One region of the Kribbella swartbergensis genome, then DNA from elsewhere that is predicted to be linked to it. Evidence: riboswitches for the same ligand, from Rfam matches in the RefSeq annotation. Region 1 holds a riboswitch; the other holds the start of a gene.
What was found. Region 1 has a riboswitch for S-adenosylmethionine ahead of ACYVOK_RS18710 (aminotransferase class V-fold PLP-dependent enzyme). Riboswitches for the same ligand answer to the same signal wherever they lie in the genome.

Region 1 (8,264 bases):
CTGCGATCCAGCGCAGTACGCCGGTCGGACTGCTGGACGCCGACGCGGCGAAGCCCACCGCGACCAGCGCGGCGCCGAGCGCGAGCCCACCGTGCACCTTCTGGGAGGCGCGGACGGTGAACGGGACCGGCTCGGGGTCGAGTTCGTGGTGGTCCTGTCTGGGCAAGGCACTGGCAGCACTCATGGTCACACCCCCTGCCCCACTAGACGCCGTGCAGCGGCCTGAAGTTGCGCGGCCCCGAGCCGAAGCACCGCTGGCTGTGCCTCGGCACGCGTGGTGCCGAGGCGCGGGGTGACCGGAGGCCGGGTGGCGACGGCACGCCACCCGAGGCCGGATCGCGGGGTGACCGGGGGTCGGGTCAAGGCGCGGCGGGTGGGGCCGGGGTGCGGCGTTGTGGCGGGCGGTCGGAGCTGGGCTGGGGGCGAGGTGCTGGTGCCTGGGTCCGGTCGGGCTGGGGTGAGCGGGGTGCGGGGAGGCACGTCACTCTCCTCTGAGGGTGGTGATGAAGTCCTCTAGGTCATCGGGCTTGACGAGGACGTCGCGGGCCTTGGAACCTTCGCTCGGGCCGACAACGCCGCGGCTTTCCAGGATGTCCATCAGCCGGCCGGCCTTGGCGAAGCCGACGCGCAGTTTGCGCTGCAGCATCGACGTGGAGCCGAACTGCGTGGAAACGATCAGTTCGGCCGCCTGGACGACGAGGTCGAGGTCGTCACCGATCTCGTCGTCGAGTTCCTTGCTCGGACCGGCGGGAGCGGTGACGTCCTCGCGGTACGTCGGCTCGAGCTGCGCCTTGCAGTGCTCGACGACGGAGCGGATCTCGGACTCGGTGACCCACGCGCCCTGGATACGCATCGGCTTGCTCGCGCCCATCGGCAGGAACAGACCGTCACCCTGGCCGACCAGCTTCTCCGCGCCCGGCTGGTCCAGGATGACCCGGCTGTCGGCCAGCGACGAGGTCGCGAACGCCAGCCGTGACGGCACGTTCGCCTTGATCAGACCGGTGACCACGTCCACCGACGGCCGCTGGGTCGCCAGCACCAGGTGGATACCGGCCGCACGCGCCAGCTGGGTGATCCGGACGATCGAGTCCTCGACATCGCGCGGCGCCACCATCATCAGGTCGGCCAGCTCGTCGACGATGACCAGCAGATACGGGTACGGCGACAGCACCCGTTCGCTGCCTGGTGGCGGCTTCACCTTGCCGGCCCGGACCGCCTTGTTGAAGTCGTCGACGTGCCGGAACCCGAACGCGGCCAGGTCGTCGTACCGCATGTCCATCTCGCGGACGACCCACTGCAGTGCCTCGGCGGCCTTCTTGGCGTTGGTGATGATCGGGGTGATCAGGTGCGGGATGCCCTCGTAGTTGTTCAGCTCGACCCGCTTGGGGTCGACGAGGATCATCCGCACCTCGTCCGGGGTGGCCCGCATCAGGATCGAGGTGATGAGGGAGTTGACGAACGACGACTTACCCGAACCGGTGGCGCCCGCGACCAGCAGGTGCGGCATCTTCGCCATGTTCGCGACGACGAAGCCGCCCTCGACGTCCTTGCCGAGCCCGGCCACCATCGGGTGGTGGTCGTTGCGAGCCGTCGCGGACCGGATCACGTCGCCGAGGCTGACGATCTCCTTGTCGGTGTTCGGGATCTCGATCCCGATCGCGGACTTGCCCGGGATCGGCGACAGGATCCGGACGTCGGCCGAGGCGACCGCGTAGGCGATGTTCTTCGACAGTGCGGTGACCTTCTCGACCTTCACCGCCGAGCCGAGCTCCACCTCGTACCGGGTGACTGTCGGGCCCCGGGTGTAGCCGGTGACCTGGGCGTCGATGCCGAACTGCTCGAACACCTCGGTCAGCCGGTCGACGACCTGGTCGGACGCCTTGGTCCGGGCCTTGTGGACCGAACCGGGCTTGAGCATCTGTCCGTCGGGCAGCGTGTACGTGATGTCGCCGGACAGGCTGAGCTGCTCCACCCGCTGCGGCAGCGGCGTGTGCGGCGGCGGCTCCGGCGGGGAGTCGGAGGACTTGCTCGGGGCAACGATCGGCGAGGGCGACGGCACCGCGGCGGCGGCCGCGGCGTCGACGTCGAAGGCGTCCTCGTCGGCAACCGGCGCGGCCTTGGACTTGCGGCCGCGCTTGCCGAGCTCGCGACCCTCGAGCACCGGCGAGTCGTACGGCTTGACCGTGGGCTCGCCGTCGTCGTCCAGCGCTGCCGCCTTGGCGCGACGCTCCTTGCGGGTCAGCCGCACGGTGTCGTCGGTCGGCGCGGCCGCGACGGACGGTGCGTCCTCCGGCAGCGCCGTACGTCCCATCAGTACGTCGAAAGCCGCGCGGACCCGGAGCGGGATCGCGTAGACCGGCGTACCCGTGATGACCAGGGCGCCGAACATCGACAGCAGCACCAGCAGGGGCGCGGCGACGTACTGGGTCAGCAGGTCGGACAGGAAGGTCGAGATGAAGTACCCGATCGCGCCGCCGGCCTCCTGGATCGGGGCGTCGGCAGGGTTGCCCGGCCGCGGCAGGCCGTTGGCGATGTGGATCAGGCCGAGCACACCGAGGGAGAACGTGGTCCAGCCGATCACCTGGCGTCCGGCCGGGCCGTTCCGGTCCGGGTTGCGCATCGTGCGCAGCGCGATGAACAGGAGCATCAGCGGGACGGCCCAGCCGAGCATGCCGACGCTGCCGCCGACGACGACCCGCGTGACGTGGCCGACGGCTCCGGGCAGGTCCCACCAGATGGCGGCGGCCACCACGACCGCCAGGCCGATTAGGAACAGGCCGGCCCCGTCGCGGCGGTGCTCGGGGTCGAGGTCGCGGGCACCGTTGCCGATGCCGCGGACCATGCCGCCGAGCAGGTGTGCGATCCCGATCCACAGCTTCACGATGCCGCGACCGAGCGCGAGCATGGCGGCCGCGAACGGACCCGGTCCGCCGGATTTGGGTGTGCCGGTCCGCGCGGCGGTGGATCCACCGCGCTTCGCGCTCTGCCCACGCTTCTGGGCGCCTGACGGACGGGAGCGTCCACCAGCAGCCGACCGCGCCGTACCCGGCCGGTTGGCTGCCGACTTCTGCGCCCGCGCCGGGGAAGACGTGCGGGTCGCCATGTTCAGCAGGCTACCCCGATTACCTCTCGAGTCACACGTGTCACACGCCGATCACGCTGCCCCATCCGTAGCGTCACGGCGCGGCCACCCACCTGCGGAGCCGGACGAGGTGCCAGAGCACGACGTACCACCCCAGCGCCGCCAGACCGCCGAGAACGAGACCTGTCAGCACCAGTCGTACGGCGGCCTCCCCCGCGAGGTCGGCGTCGGCTCCACCCAACTGCACGGCGGCGCCGGCGGCGCTCAGCACGAGGATTCCGGCCAGTACGACGTACCGCGCCCAGGACGGGACGAGGTCCGCCGGGGTCACCGGATGGACATCGGCTCGACGGAACCAGCGGTAGAGCCAGGCAGCGAGGACCAGGCAGCCGCCGACGGTGCTGACGTACCGGAGGACGCGGTTGACCTCCCACGCGGCGGTCACCTCGGCGCGGAAGAAGTCGGGGAAGCGGCCGACGAAGTAGCCGTCGCCGTGCGTGAAGGAATCCCAGAGCACGTGGGTGAGGGCGCCGAGGACGACGGAAACCAGGGTCCAGAAGAGCATCACCGGTGACACGGACGGCGGTGGTGGGAGGCGCAAAGCAACAGCTGGTGGTGCGAGGGCCGCGAGAGGACGCCTGAGGAGCAGGTGGAAGACCACGAGCAGGAGCAGCGCGATCACGGGGTCGAGCCACAAGGCTGACGAGAATTCGTGCGTCAGCGTCAAAGTCAGGTTCCCGTGGATCTCCTGGGTGGCGAAGCGGTAGAGCGGGTCGATGTACAGGAAATCGGGTGCCACCGCTCCTGCCACCAGCGCCGATGCGATCAAGGGTTGCCGGATCAGTGGCAGGACGGCGGCGGGGTGGGCAAGGGTGAATGGCACGGCCCGCAGCCTACGAGCGCAGAAGGTCGCCCAGGGCAACGATCAGGCGCCGGTGGTGCCGTCCAGTTGTTCGCGCAGGAGGTCGGCATGGCCGCAGTGGCGGGCGTATTCGCCGATCAGGTGGATGTAGATCATCCGGAGCGTCGACTCGGTGCCCTTGAAGGTGAAGCGCTCGTCCAGCGAGCGCCCGGCCGCAGCCTCGTCGGACAGCTTCCACTCCGCGATCAGGCCTTCGTACGCCGCCTGCGCCTCGTCCGGGTCGATCAGCTCGAAGTCGGCATCCTTGCCCAGTTCCGCGGGAAAGACGGGCTCGGCGGGCTCGCCGCTCGCGAAGTGGATCCGGAACCAGATCCGCTCGACCTTGGTCAGGTGCCGGATCAGTCCGAGCAGCGACAGGTTCGACGGCGGCGACGGACGCTCGGCCAACTCCGCAGCGGTCAACCCCGCGCACTTGTACAGCAGTGTGGTGCGGTAGAAGTCCAGATACCCCTGGAGCAGTTCGCGTTCGGGGGCGGTCAGCGAGCCGTCCGGTCGTTCGACGGCAGGTGCTCTCCAGGTCATGCGTTCCTCTCTCGTCCCACGATGTGTTCGACTATCTCACCACATGAGATAGCCACTGGCGTCTGCCGTAGCCCGTTCGTTACCGTCTTCGGCAGGTCATGAGCGCCAGCGTCAAGCCCCGGCTCGCTGGCCGGCAACCCTCCTCCGCGGTGGGGTGCCCCGGGTGAAGACCAGGCCGTGCGGATACCCCGTTCGGCAAGTGCGGACTTCCTGGGAGCAGCAGCATGTCGATTCTCTCCATCCTCGAGCCTGCCAGTACGACGGCGCCGCGGCCGGCCATCGCGCGGCTCTCCACCGGCAGCATCCCCGCCACGGTCGGGTCGGACCTGCTGGTCCCGCTGGCCGACGGCCGGGTCACCGACTACGCCAACTTCGACCACGGTGCGACCGCGCCGTGCCTGGAGTCGGTCCGTGCCAGCGTGGAGGCGGCGCTGCCGTCGTACGCGTCGGTGCACCGTGGCAACGGGTACGCCTCCCGCATCACCACCCAGTGGTACGAGCGGGCGCGCGCCGAGGTGCACGCCTTCGTCGGCGCCCGCGACGACGACCAGGTGATCTTCACCCGGCAGACGACCGACGCGCTCAACCTGCTCGCCCACGCCGTCCCCGCGGACGCGACCGTGATCGTGTTCGAGTCCGAGCACCACGCCGCGCTCCTGCCCTGGCCGGCGGAGCGGACTGTCCGCCTGGCCGCGCCGACGAGCCAGAGTGAAGCCGTGACCAACGTCGCCGACGCGCTGCGTCAAGCCCCCGAGGGACCGCGGCTCGTTGTCGTGACCGGCGCCTCCAACGTCACCGGCGAGATCTTCCCGATCGCCGAGATCGCGGCGGTCGCCAAGGCACACGGTGCCCGCGTCTGCCTCGACGCCGCCCAGCTCGCGCCGCACCGGCCGGTCGACATCGCCGAGCTCGACGTCGACTGGGTCGCGCTGTCGGGCCACAAGCTGTACGCCCCGTACGGCGCCGGCGCCCTGATCGGCCGCGCCGACTGGCTCGACGCGGCCGAGCCCTACCTGTACGGCGGTGGCGCGACCACCGCGGTCACCGGAGACCTCGTGGTCTGGGCGACCGGCCCGGCCCGGCACGAGGGCGGCTCCCCCAACGTCATCGGCGCGATCGCCCTCGCCTCGGCCTGCGCCGCGATCAGCAAGCACCGGGACGCCATCGAGCAGCACGAGCGCAGCCTGCTCGCCCGGCTCCGGACCGGACTGGCCCAAATCCCGGGCGTCACGACGTACTCGATCTTCGGCCAGGACGCGGACCGCGTCGGCACGGTGTGTTTCACCGTCGCCGGGCTGGCCTCGACGCTGGTGTCCGCAGCGCTCAGCGCCGAGTACGGGATCGGTGTCCGTGACGGCAAGTTCTGTGCGCATCCGCTCGTCGGTCACCTGCTGGCCGGCTCCCCCGAGCACGGCACGGCCGTCCGGGCGAGCCTCGGCCTGGGTACGACGCGTGAGCACGTCGACCGCCTCGTCAACGCCGTACGGACGCTGGCCACCAGCGGACCGCGGTTGGAGTACGAGGAGTCGGCGCACGGCTGTCAGCCCGCCGAAGATCCTCGCGACCTCCAGGCACCCCGCATCTGGTAGCGGTACACAGTCAGGGCAGCCCCTCCTACTGCTCAGGAGGAACAAGGCCTACGTGGTGAGCAGCGAACGCCAGTAGGTCCGCCCACTCCGACGCGATCATCGCGGCGGGTTTCCCGAAGCCGTGACCGGTGTTGACCTCGATCCGAGTCAAGACCGGTTCGGCGGAGGACTGGGCGTGCTGCAAAGCGGCGATGAACTTGTGACTGTGCAGCGGCACCACCCGGTCGTCGTGGTCACCGGTGACCACGAGAGTCGCCGGGTACGCCGTCCCGTCGCGCAGCCGGTGCAACGGCGAGTACGCCAGCAGGTTCTCGAACTGTTCCGGATCGTCCGGATGCCCGAAGTCGGACGCCCACGCGGCCCCCACCGTGAACAGGTGGAACCGCAGCATGTCCATGACGCCGACACCCGGCAGCGCGACAGCGAAGAGGTCCGGGCGCTGAGTCATCACCGCTCCGACGAGCAGTCCGCCGTTGCTGCGGCCATGAATGGCTAGCTGCTCCGGAGTGGTGATACCGGTGTCACGGAGGTGCTCGGCCACGGCGATGAAGTCGTCGAAGACGTTCTGCTTGTTCTTCAGCCGTCCGGCGTCGTGCCACTCGCTGCCGTACTCACCACCGCCGCGCAGGTTCGCGATCACCAGCACTCCCCCTGCGGCCAGCCACGCCGGCCAGCCCGGCCTGTACTCGGCCAGGATGGGGATGCGGAAGCCGCCGTACCCGTAGAGCATGGTCGGCCGTGGTGAGGAGAAGTCCAGGTCGGCGCGGCTGATGACGAAGTACGGCACCTCGCGACCGGGTTCGCGCCGCCGCTCGACCGTAATCGTGGGCGAGGTGAACCCGCCGGATCCGCGGACCAGTTCGGGCAGCGCGCGTACGGCGCCGGTCGAGGCGGAGACGACGTACGACAGGGTCGGGTCGGTGGGAGTCGACAGGCCGACGAAGAGCTCGTCGTACTCCGGCGACGCGTTGAGACCCACCACTCCCCCGCCCGGCGCGTCCACGACGCGTGCACCGGAGCCGTCGAGTTCATAGAGCGTCAGCACGGGCTGAGCGTCGACCAGGGTCACCGTGGCCAGACCGCTCGCCGTACCACGGACCGCCTGCAGGGTGCTGTCGCCTTCCGGGATCAGGTCCGTGAACGTACCGTCCAGCGACGCGAGGACCACTCGTCCACGAGGTGCGTCGCGGTCGGTCCGGAGTACCAGCTGATCGCCGGACATCCGCACGAACGCGATCTCGTCGGCCAGGTAGTCGACCACCTTCACCGGCTCGCCGAGCCCGTCGGAGGTGATCGGGAAGACCCACAACCGGGTGGCCGGGTCCGTGCCTTCGGTGATGTGTACGACGAGGTAGCGGTCGTCCTCGGAGACCTCTGGCGTGATGAAGAACTGGTCGTTCTCCGGGAAGCTCAGCACCAGTTCGTCCTCGGACTGCGGTGTGCCGACCTTGTGCAGCATCAGCCGCCCGCCCGACAGCGACGTGGTCTCGGTCCCCTCGCTGCGACCGCTCGCCGGGTAGTGCAGGTAGAGGTACGCCGAACTGTCGGGCAACCACGTGGCCTCGCAGAACTTGGCCTCGGTCACCACGTCGTCCACGGAGGTGCCGGTGGCGATGTCGAGCAGCCGGAAGGTCGTCCAGTCGCTGCCGCTCTCGTTGATGCCGTACGCGAAGTACTTGGCGTCCGGGCTGACCGTGAACGAGCCGAGCGAGTCGGTGCCGTCGGCGGACAGCGTGTTGGGATCGATCAGCACCCGGCCGGCGGAGACCAGTTCGTCGAGCGACTCGGCGACGTACACCACGTCCTGTGCCTGGGTGCCGTCGTTGCGACCGACGAGGTACCAGCCGGACTTCTTCACCGGTACGCCGGCCCGCGGGCGGGCCAGGATCGCGGACATCGTGCGCTGGAACCACGGCCGCTCCGGATAGCCGGACAGCTCAGCCTCCGTGAACTCGTTCTGCCGACGGACCCAGTCCTGGGTGTCGGGCGAGTCGGGGTCTTCCAGCCAGCGATAGGGATCAGCGATCTCGTGCCCGTGCAACGTCTCGACCACATCGTCGCGCCGGCTCTCGGGATAGGCGGTCATGGGGACCAACCTAATGCCGACGAGCAACCGGGGTCCCGCACATTGCGCGGGCCATGCCGCGGG
Region 2 (8,264 bases), on a different contig from region 1:
GGCAGCGGGCCCACGGTGACGCGGACGCCTTCTCGTTCGCGGACTACCACGTGTCCCGGAACGTCTCGTACGCCCTGATCGGCGAGGAACTCGACGACGACGGCTGTGCCGAACTCATCGAGCCGTACCGAGGCCACCGTTTCCGCGTCCAGCGCCTGCTCGAACTGGCTGGGATCGGACACCCCCGATACGGCCCGCGCAAGGCGCTCCCGACGCACACTCCGGGAGCGACCCACCGCTTGAGGTAATCGGTACTGGGCACCGGAGTCACACGATGCGAATCGACGGGGACGGCCTGTACCTGGTCGCAGGGCTGGCCTTGCTGCTGGGGGCAGTGCTGCCCCGGCTGCTGCGGCGGTACGCGGTCTCGGCGCCGATCGCCTTTCTCGGTGCGGGCATGCTGCTCGGACTCGTGGTCGACCGGGAGCGGCTCAGTCCGCTGGCCGAGCCGGACATCACCGAACACCTGGCCGAGCTCACCGTCCTGATCGCACTGATGGGCGTCGGCCTCGCGATCGACCGGCCGATCGGGTTGCGGCGGTGGTCGGTGACCTGGCGGCTGCTGTTCATCGCGATGCCGGCCTGCGTGGCGGCGATGGCAGGCGCCGGTTGGTTGCTCGGCGTGGCGCCGGCGGTCGCGCTGCTGGTCGGTGCGGTGCTCGCGCCGACCGATCCGGTCCTCGCCTCCGACGTACAGGTGCAAGGGCCGAAGACCGGCGAGCACGCCGAGCCGGAGGAGGACGACGAAGTCCGCTTCGCACTCACCTCGGAGGCCGGTCTGAACGACGGCATGGCGTTCCCGCTGGTGTATCTGGCCGTGTTCGTCGCGACCAAGGAATCGGTCGGCGGATGGGCGCTGGAGTGGCTCGCCTGGGACGTGGTCGGCAAGACGGTAATCGGCGTGGCGATCGGCGCGGGGTCAGGGTGGCTGCTCGGCCGGATGGCCTTCTCCGCACCGCTGCGCAGCTTCCGGCTCGCCGACTCCCGGGAGCCGGTCCTCGCGCTGGCCATGACGCTCGGTGTGTACGGACTGGCCGAGGTGCTGCACGGCTACGGCTTCCTGGCGGTGTTCGTGGCCGCCCTGGCGCTGCGTGCCGCGGAGCGCGGACACGAGTACAACGTCGAGCTGCACAACTTCATGGAGCAGCTCGAGCACATCCTCACCTGGGGCATTTTGCTGCTGCTCGGTATCGCGGTGACCGGAGGCCTGCTGCGACCCCTGACGCTGTCCGGTGCCGTGCTCGGCGCGCTGCTCGTGCTGGTGATTCGTCCGGTGACCGCGTGGCTTGCTCTGCAACGGACCGAGATGCGCCGGTCCGAGCGGTGGGTCACTGCGGCGTTCGGCGTCCGTGGGGTCGGTTCTGTGTTCTACCTGGCGTACGTCGGTCCGCACTTCGCCGGAGACCTGGCCTGGTTGTGGGCGACAGTCGGGTTCACCGTCGTGCTGAGCGTCGTACTGCACGGGGTGGCCGCGACACCGATGATGCGGATGCTCGAGCGGCGCCGCGGGAATTGAGCGCCGCGGCCGGCGGCTCGACGCCGTGCCGGATCGCGGCCGCGGCGTGAATTCCGGCGGCGAAGTCCTTCAGTGCCTTGAACATGCCTCCATCGTCCGGGGCCCCGCCTGCGCGCAGAAGTGGCGTGAACGACCTCTATCGCTAAGATTTCGACACATGGCTCAGCGCACCGTGTCGGTCCTCGCGTACGACGGGATGACGGCCTTCGAAGCCGGGATCGTGATCGAGGTGTTCGGGCTGGTGTGGCCGGACATCGACCAGCCCTGGTACGACCTGAAGGTCTGCACGGAGACGCCGGACCCGATCCGTGTGCTGGGCGGTGCCACGCTGAGCAGCCCGTACGGCCTGGAGGAGTTCGCCGCGGCGGACACTGTCGTCATCCCTAGCGTCGCGGACCCGCACGGCACGACCTCGCCTGAGCTCATTGCCGCGCTGCAGGTCGCGCATCGCCGTGGCGCCCGGATCGTGTCGATCTGCTCAGGTGCGTTCGCCCTCGCGGCCGCCGGCCTGCTCGACGGCCGCCGCGCCACCACCCACTGGCGGTACGCCGAGTTGCTCCGCGAGGGCTACCCCGAGATCGTCGTCGATCCCGAGCCGCTCTACACCGACGAGGGCGACGTACTCACCAGCGCGGGCTGTGCGGCCGGCCTCGACCTGGCCATGCACCTGGTCCGCAAGGACCACGGCGCGGCCGTGGCGAACGCGGTCGCCCGGCGCCTCGTGATCCAGCCGTACCGGTCCGGCGGGCAGGCGCAGTACATCGAGTCCCCGGTGCCGCCCGATCCGGACGACGCCTCGGTCGCCCGGAGCCTGGGCTGGGCGCTCGAACATCTCGCCGAGCCCATCGGCGTACCCGATCTGGCCAGGCAGGCGGGGTTGTCGCCGCGGACGTACCTGCGGCACTTCGTGAAGGCGACCGGGACGACGCCGGGCAAGTGGCTGATCGCCCAGCGGGTGCAGGCGGCGCTGACGATGCTGGAGACCGGCGACGCGCCGGTCGAGGAGATCGCGGCGGCGGCCGGGTTCGCCTCGCCGGTCACGCTCCGCCACCACTTCGCCAAGCAGTTGCACACCTCGCCGTCGGCGTACCGGCGGACCTTCCGGGCCCGGCAGGGCTGAGATCGGCTGTCTCGGATGCTGGGAACCGAAGACACAATATGGACCCGATTGGGTAACCTCGGGGGAGCTCATCCAGAGGGACTGAGGGAAACGGCCCGTTGAAGTCCCGGCAACCCTCCCCGTTGAGGTCCCAGTCCCGGGCCCCTCGCGGCGGAACGGTGCCAAATCCGTCCCGCGCCGAGATCCGGTGTCCGGGGAAGATGAGAGGGGAACCTCACTCATGAGCCTGACCGCCACCCACACCATCCGTGAAGGTGCCTTCGGCAACGGTACGCACCTGAGCTGTCGCGCGTGTGGGGCGAAGTCGCCGCTCGGTCCGTTCTACGCCTGTACCGAGTGCTTCGGTCCGCTCGAGGTCGGGTACGACTTCCCGACCATCACCCGTGAGCAGATCGAGGCCGGCCCCAAGAACATCTGGCGCTACCAGCCGCTGCTGCCCGTCCCCGTCGACGTGGCAAGCTTCCCGAACACCGAGCCCGGTTACACCCGGCTCATCGACGCGCAGAACCTGGCCCGCGAACTGGGCCTTCGCAAACTCTGGGTGAAGGACGACTCCGGCAACCCGACCCACTCCTTCAAGGACCGCGTGGTCGCCTCCGCACTGAGCGCCACCCGCGAGCTCGGCATGAAGGTCTTCGCCTGCCCCTCGACCGGCAACCTGGCCAACGCCGTCGCCGCTGCCGCCGCCCGGGCCGGCATCCGCTCGGTCGTGTTCATCCCGCATGACCTCGAGCGCCCGAAGGTGATCACCACCGCCGTGTACGGCGGCACGCTGGTCGCCGTCGAGGGCAACTACGACGACGTGAACAAGCTGGCCTCCGAGATCGCCGGCGAGGAGGAGGGCTGGGCGTTCGTCAACGTCAACGTCCGCCCGTACTACTCCGAGGGCTCCAAGACGCTGGCCTTCGAGATCGCCGAGCAGCTCGGCTGGCGGCTGCCGCAGCAGATCGTCATCCCGGTCGCCTCCGGCTCGCAGCTGACCAAGATCGACAAGGGCTTCACCGAGCTCGGCAAGCTCGGCCTGGTGGACGCCACCGACTACAAGGTGTACGGCGCCCAGGCCACCGGCTGCTCGCCCGTGGCCCAGGCCTTCCGGGACGGGTACGACGTGGTCAAGCCGGTGAAGCCGGACACCATCGCGAAGTCGCTGGCGATCGGCAACCCGGCCGACGGACCGTACGTCCTGGACGTCGCCCGTCGTACCGGCGGAGCGATCGAGGACGTCACCGACGAAGAAGTCGTCGCGGGCATCCAGTTGCTGGCCCGGACCGAGGGCATCTTCACCGAGACCGCGGGCGGGGTGACGGTCGCGACGCTGAAGAAGCTGGTCGAGACCGGTCAGCTCGACCCCGAGGCCGAGACCGTGATCATCAACTCCGGCGACGGGCTGAAGACGCTCGACGCCGTGGCCGACCGGGTCGGCCCGAAGGTGACCATCCCCGCGTCCTACGACGCCTTCGTGAAGGCAGGTCTGCAGTGAGTGTGAGTGTCCGGGTGCCGACCATCCTGCGGCCCTACACCCAGGGTGCTTCCTCGGTCAGCGCCGAGGGTTCCACGCTGAGCGAGGTCCTCGAGTCGCTGGACAGCTCGTACCCCGGGATCAAGGGCCGCGTGCTCGACGAGTCCGGCGAGCTGCGCCGGTTCGTCAACGTGTACGTCGACAACGACGACGTACGCTTCGCCGACGGCCTGCAGACCTCGATCAAGGACGGCGGAGAGGTCTCCATCATCCCGGCGGTCGCCGGCGGCTGATGCGCGCCGTCCTGGTCGAGCAGTACGGCGTCCCGCCCACGGTTGTCGACGTAGCAGCTCCTGAGCCGGAGCCCGGTGGTGTCGTCCTGAAGGTCGAGGCCACCGGGCTGTGCCGCAGCGACTGGCACGGCTGGATGGGACACGACCCGGACATCGTCCTGCCCCACGTCCCCGGGCACGAACTGGCCGGGACCATCGCTGCCATCGGCACCGGCGTATCCGGCTGGCAGGTCGGCGACCGCGTCACCACGCCGTTCATCTGTGCTTGTGGCACGTGCGAGCAGTGCCTCTCGGGGAACCAGCAGGTCTGCCCCAACCAGGTGCAGCCCGGGTTCAACTATTGGGGATCCTTCGCCGAGTACGTCGCCGTGCCGTACGCCGAGGTGAACCTGGTGCGCCTCCCGGACTCGTTGGACTTCGACACCGCGGCTGGACTGGGCTGCCGGTTCGCGACGTCGTTCCGCGCCATCCGCCAGGTCGGCCGGGTCACGGCGGGGGAGACCGTGGTCGTCTTCGGCTGCGGCGGCGTCGGACTGTCCGCGGTGATGATCGCGGCCGCCCTCGGTGCGCGGGTGGTTGCGGCCGACACCAACCCGGCCGCTCTGGAACTCGCCCGCTCGTACGGCGCATCCGTCGTACTGCAAGCCTCGCCGCAGATCGTCGACGAGATCCGCGCCCTCGGCGGCGCCCACGTCACCATGGACGCCCTCGGCTCCAACGACATCGTCCAGCAGGCCCTGCTCGCCCTACGGCCCCGCGGCCGCCACCTCCAGGTCGGCCTCCTCCCGTCCGGAGTCCAACTGGACGTCGGCCGCCTGATCGGCCAGGAACTCGAATGGCTCGGCAGCCACGGCATGCCCGCCCACGCCTACCCGGAAATGCTCCACCTAGTTGCCTCCGGCAACCTCAACCCGGCCGCCCTGATCACCCGCACCATCACCCTCGACGAAACCCCCACCGCCCTGGCAGCCCTCACCCAGGGCACCCCACCCGGCGTCACGGTCATCAACCCCTGGCCTCAGCCCGGTGCGCCGAGGCCCTGACGCAGATGAGATCGCCTTTGTAGGGCCCGTCCTGTGACAGGACACGAAGCCCGGCGCGCTCCAGTTCATCTCGCAATGCCATGGCTGTCAGGTGGCGCCGGTGAGGGTGGTACCAAATGCCGTCGATCTCGACCGCATCGTGTCCCGCTCCGGTGGACGGCACCTCCTGGTAACAGATGCCGGTCGTCGGGTCGTAGCGGAAACCAGCTCCGTAGCTGCGGTCCGGCTCGTACATGGCTGTGGAGACGAGGTAGCAGCCGCCGGCCTTCAGACGGGCGCGCACGGCGGCGAAGACGCTGGCTCTGTCGGCGTCGGTGACGATCGATTGAAGGCAGTAGCTGTCGACGATGAGGTCGTACTGCTTGCTGACCGGCTCGTCTGCGAGGGCGCACATGTCCTGCACGCCGAAGGTGACGTCCAGGCCGCGTTGCCGGGCAAACCGACGAGCGAGTGTGATCGCCTGGGGAATGAGGTCGATCGCGTCGACCTGGAAGCCACGTGCCGCTAGGAAGCACGCTGCCGGTCCGGTACCGCAGCCGTACTCCAGAACGTCAACCTCAGCCGACGAGGGCAGGTCGAGGCGAGTCAGAGCGTGTTCGAGGAACGCCCGGTTCGGGAACGCGCCGAAATCCTCGGTCCGGTCCTCCTCGAAGAGGTCATTCCACTGGGTCATACCCTCCTGCTCGACCCGCCGATATGCCGCTTCATGCTCGGCGTAGTAGTACCGCACCTCGCCCTCCAGGGTTCTTAGAGGCGGATCAGATAGACGGTTGGGGGGCGGCCGGTGCGGCCGTGTTGTTGGGAGCCTATGGGGTCGGCCAGTCCGGCGCGTTCGAGGCGTTTGAGGACTCGGCGGGCGGTGCGGAGTTGGACGGCGAGGTGGTCGGCGACGTCCTGGGTGGTGAGGCCGTCGGGGAGGGTGGCGACGAGTTCGCGCATCCGGGCGAGGGTCTGGGTGTTCAGGCCGACCCGGCGGGCCAGCAGGGGCAGGCTTTCCGCGCTGCGGGCGGTGGTGGGTTGGTCGCCGGTCGGCTCGATCACGATCTCCACGTCGTCGGACATTGACACCACACCGGCGACCGAACCGATCGACGCTGCCCGGCTCACCGCGCGACGGGCCAGCGCTTCGGCTTCGGCCGCCGTACGTCCGACGCCGAAGCCGATGTACGCCGTACTGTGCCTGGACGCGAGGTGGTCGAGCAGGGGCATCCGGGTGAACTGTTCGGTCGCCTGCTCCAGCACACCGCGGGTGGTGACGACCAGGTGCCGACCGTCAGGGAGCGCGGCCAGGCTGGCGCCGAGGGTGATGAGGTCGGCGGCGAGGGCGTCGTCCGGCTCGGGCAGGTCGATCACGCCGAGGGCGACCTGGGCGTCGCCGACGTGCTGGCCGGTCGTCGTCAGAACCAAAGCCTGCAGCGTGGAGCGGATCGAGTACCGCGACGGCGCGAGACGGACCGACGGCATCTCGTTCTCGAGCAGGTGGAAGGCGGAGCCGAGGCAGCTGATCGCGACCTTGGTGTCGTGCTTCTCGCGGGCGGTGCGATGGAACGCGACGATGTCGTCCGAGGTCAGGCCCGGCCGGTACGGCAGCACCTGGATCTGGTCGGTCGGCAGTTTGGCCTCGATCAGCGTCTCCAGCACCTCACTGCGCCGCAGCGTGTCGATCGAGAACTGGGTGACGTTGTGGCCGAGCCGGAGCAGTTCGACCAGGGCTCGCAGCAGGGTGGCGCCGTCGTACGAGACGTACATCGCCGGGCGGTCGATCACGCCGGCCCCGGTGGCGATCGTGTACGGGACGACGCCGGTGAACAGGATCGCGTCCACCTTCTCGTGCGACTGCTCGACCACGTCGACCGCTTCGGTCTCGTGGCGGTAGGGCAGCGGGAGCAGGGTCGCGCCGCTCGGCGGACCGACCGCGATCACGCGCTGGACCAGGTCCTCCGGGCCGATGACACCGACCGTGAGGGCCATCAGGCCACCGCTGGGTTGATCTGCACGGCACTCCTTCTGGTCTGGCCCTCAACTCGCAGGATAGTGGCTGAGTTCCTCGAGACAGCGGATCACGACGTCACGCTCGGCCGCGGGCAGGTCGGGGCCGTACGGGTCGTGGGCCGCGTCCTCGGGGACGAGGCCCTCCCACACCGCGGCCCAGAGCATCCGCTGCACGTAGCCCTCGATGGGTGCGTAGAAGGTCGCCGCGGCGAACCGGTCCAGCCGGTCTGATGCGGTCAGGAAGCCGGTGTGGTCGCCAGACGTCCAGGCTCGGAGTACGGCGGCTGACAGCTCGACCTGAGCCGCGGCGATGCCGACCAGTGCGGTGTCGGCGCCCCACATGAAGGAGGGGCCGAACATCCGGTCCTCACCGGTGATGAGCAGCTTGCCCGTACCGCGCCCGGCCCAGATGGCGTCCTGGCAGCCGATGGCCCGATCCAAGGTGGCCGTCTTGACCCCGAGCATGGCGTCCAGGCTCAGGAGGTCGCGGATGAGCTCCGGCGGGTACGGGTACCCACCTGCCTCACCGTGCAGGTAGAAGCCGACCAGAGGCAGCCCACTCTCGGCCGCAACACGTTCATGCAACGCAACGGCTTGCGCGTGCCCGTCCGGCAGGTCGCGCAACGCTGCCAAGGGGTAGACCATCACGGCATCGGCTCCGCCCGCTGCGGCCTGCAGAGCCATCGCCACAATCGCGTCTGCAGCCTCTTGCAGGGTCTGTACCGGCTCAGAGCGAGGTACGCCGACCCCAGCGACGATGGGGACGTCTACAGCCTGCCGCCACGTCTCCAGCACCTTGGAGCGATCTCCAGGCGACAGGTAGAGGCCACGACCGGTGTGA

Region 2: linked by a shared signal. The riboswitch ahead of thrC (threonine synthase) and the one ahead of ACYVOK_RS18710 (aminotransferase class V-fold PLP-dependent enzyme) in region 1 are both predicted to bind S-adenosylmethionine.

The regions. Positions count from the first base shown of each region.
Region 1 is NZ_BAAGPM010000022.1:5,612-13,875, forward strand. Features, by position in the region: gene ACYVOK_RS18690 (hypothetical protein) at 1-184, opposite strand, end outside; gene ACYVOK_RS18695 (FtsK/SpoIIIE family DNA translocase) at 482-3,103, opposite strand; gene ACYVOK_RS18700 (DUF4184 family protein) at 3,177-3,965, opposite strand; gene ACYVOK_RS18705 (DinB family protein) at 4,008-4,526, opposite strand; SAM riboswitch class IV at 4,621-4,734, shown strand; gene ACYVOK_RS18710 (aminotransferase class V-fold PLP-dependent enzyme) at 4,751-6,115, shown strand; gene ACYVOK_RS18715 (prolyl oligopeptidase family serine peptidase) at 6,141-8,201, opposite strand.
Region 2 is NZ_BAAGPM010000034.1:43,732-51,995, reverse strand. Features, by position in the region: gene ACYVOK_RS29365 (DNA-3-methyladenine glycosylase family protein) at 1-248, shown strand, start outside; gene ACYVOK_RS29360 (cation:proton antiporter) at 275-1,516, shown strand; gene ACYVOK_RS29355 (helix-turn-helix domain-containing protein) at 1,674-2,636, shown strand; SAM riboswitch class I at 2,702-2,843, shown strand; gene thrC (threonine synthase) at 2,857-4,116, shown strand; gene ACYVOK_RS29345 (ubiquitin-like small modifier protein 1) at 4,113-4,388, shown strand; gene ACYVOK_RS29340 (zinc-dependent alcohol dehydrogenase family protein) at 4,388-5,431, shown strand; gene ACYVOK_RS29335 (class I SAM-dependent methyltransferase) at 5,394-6,161, opposite strand; gene ACYVOK_RS29330 (helix-turn-helix domain-containing protein) at 6,179-7,402, opposite strand; gene ACYVOK_RS29325 (dihydrodipicolinate synthase family protein) at 7,451-8,264, opposite strand, start outside.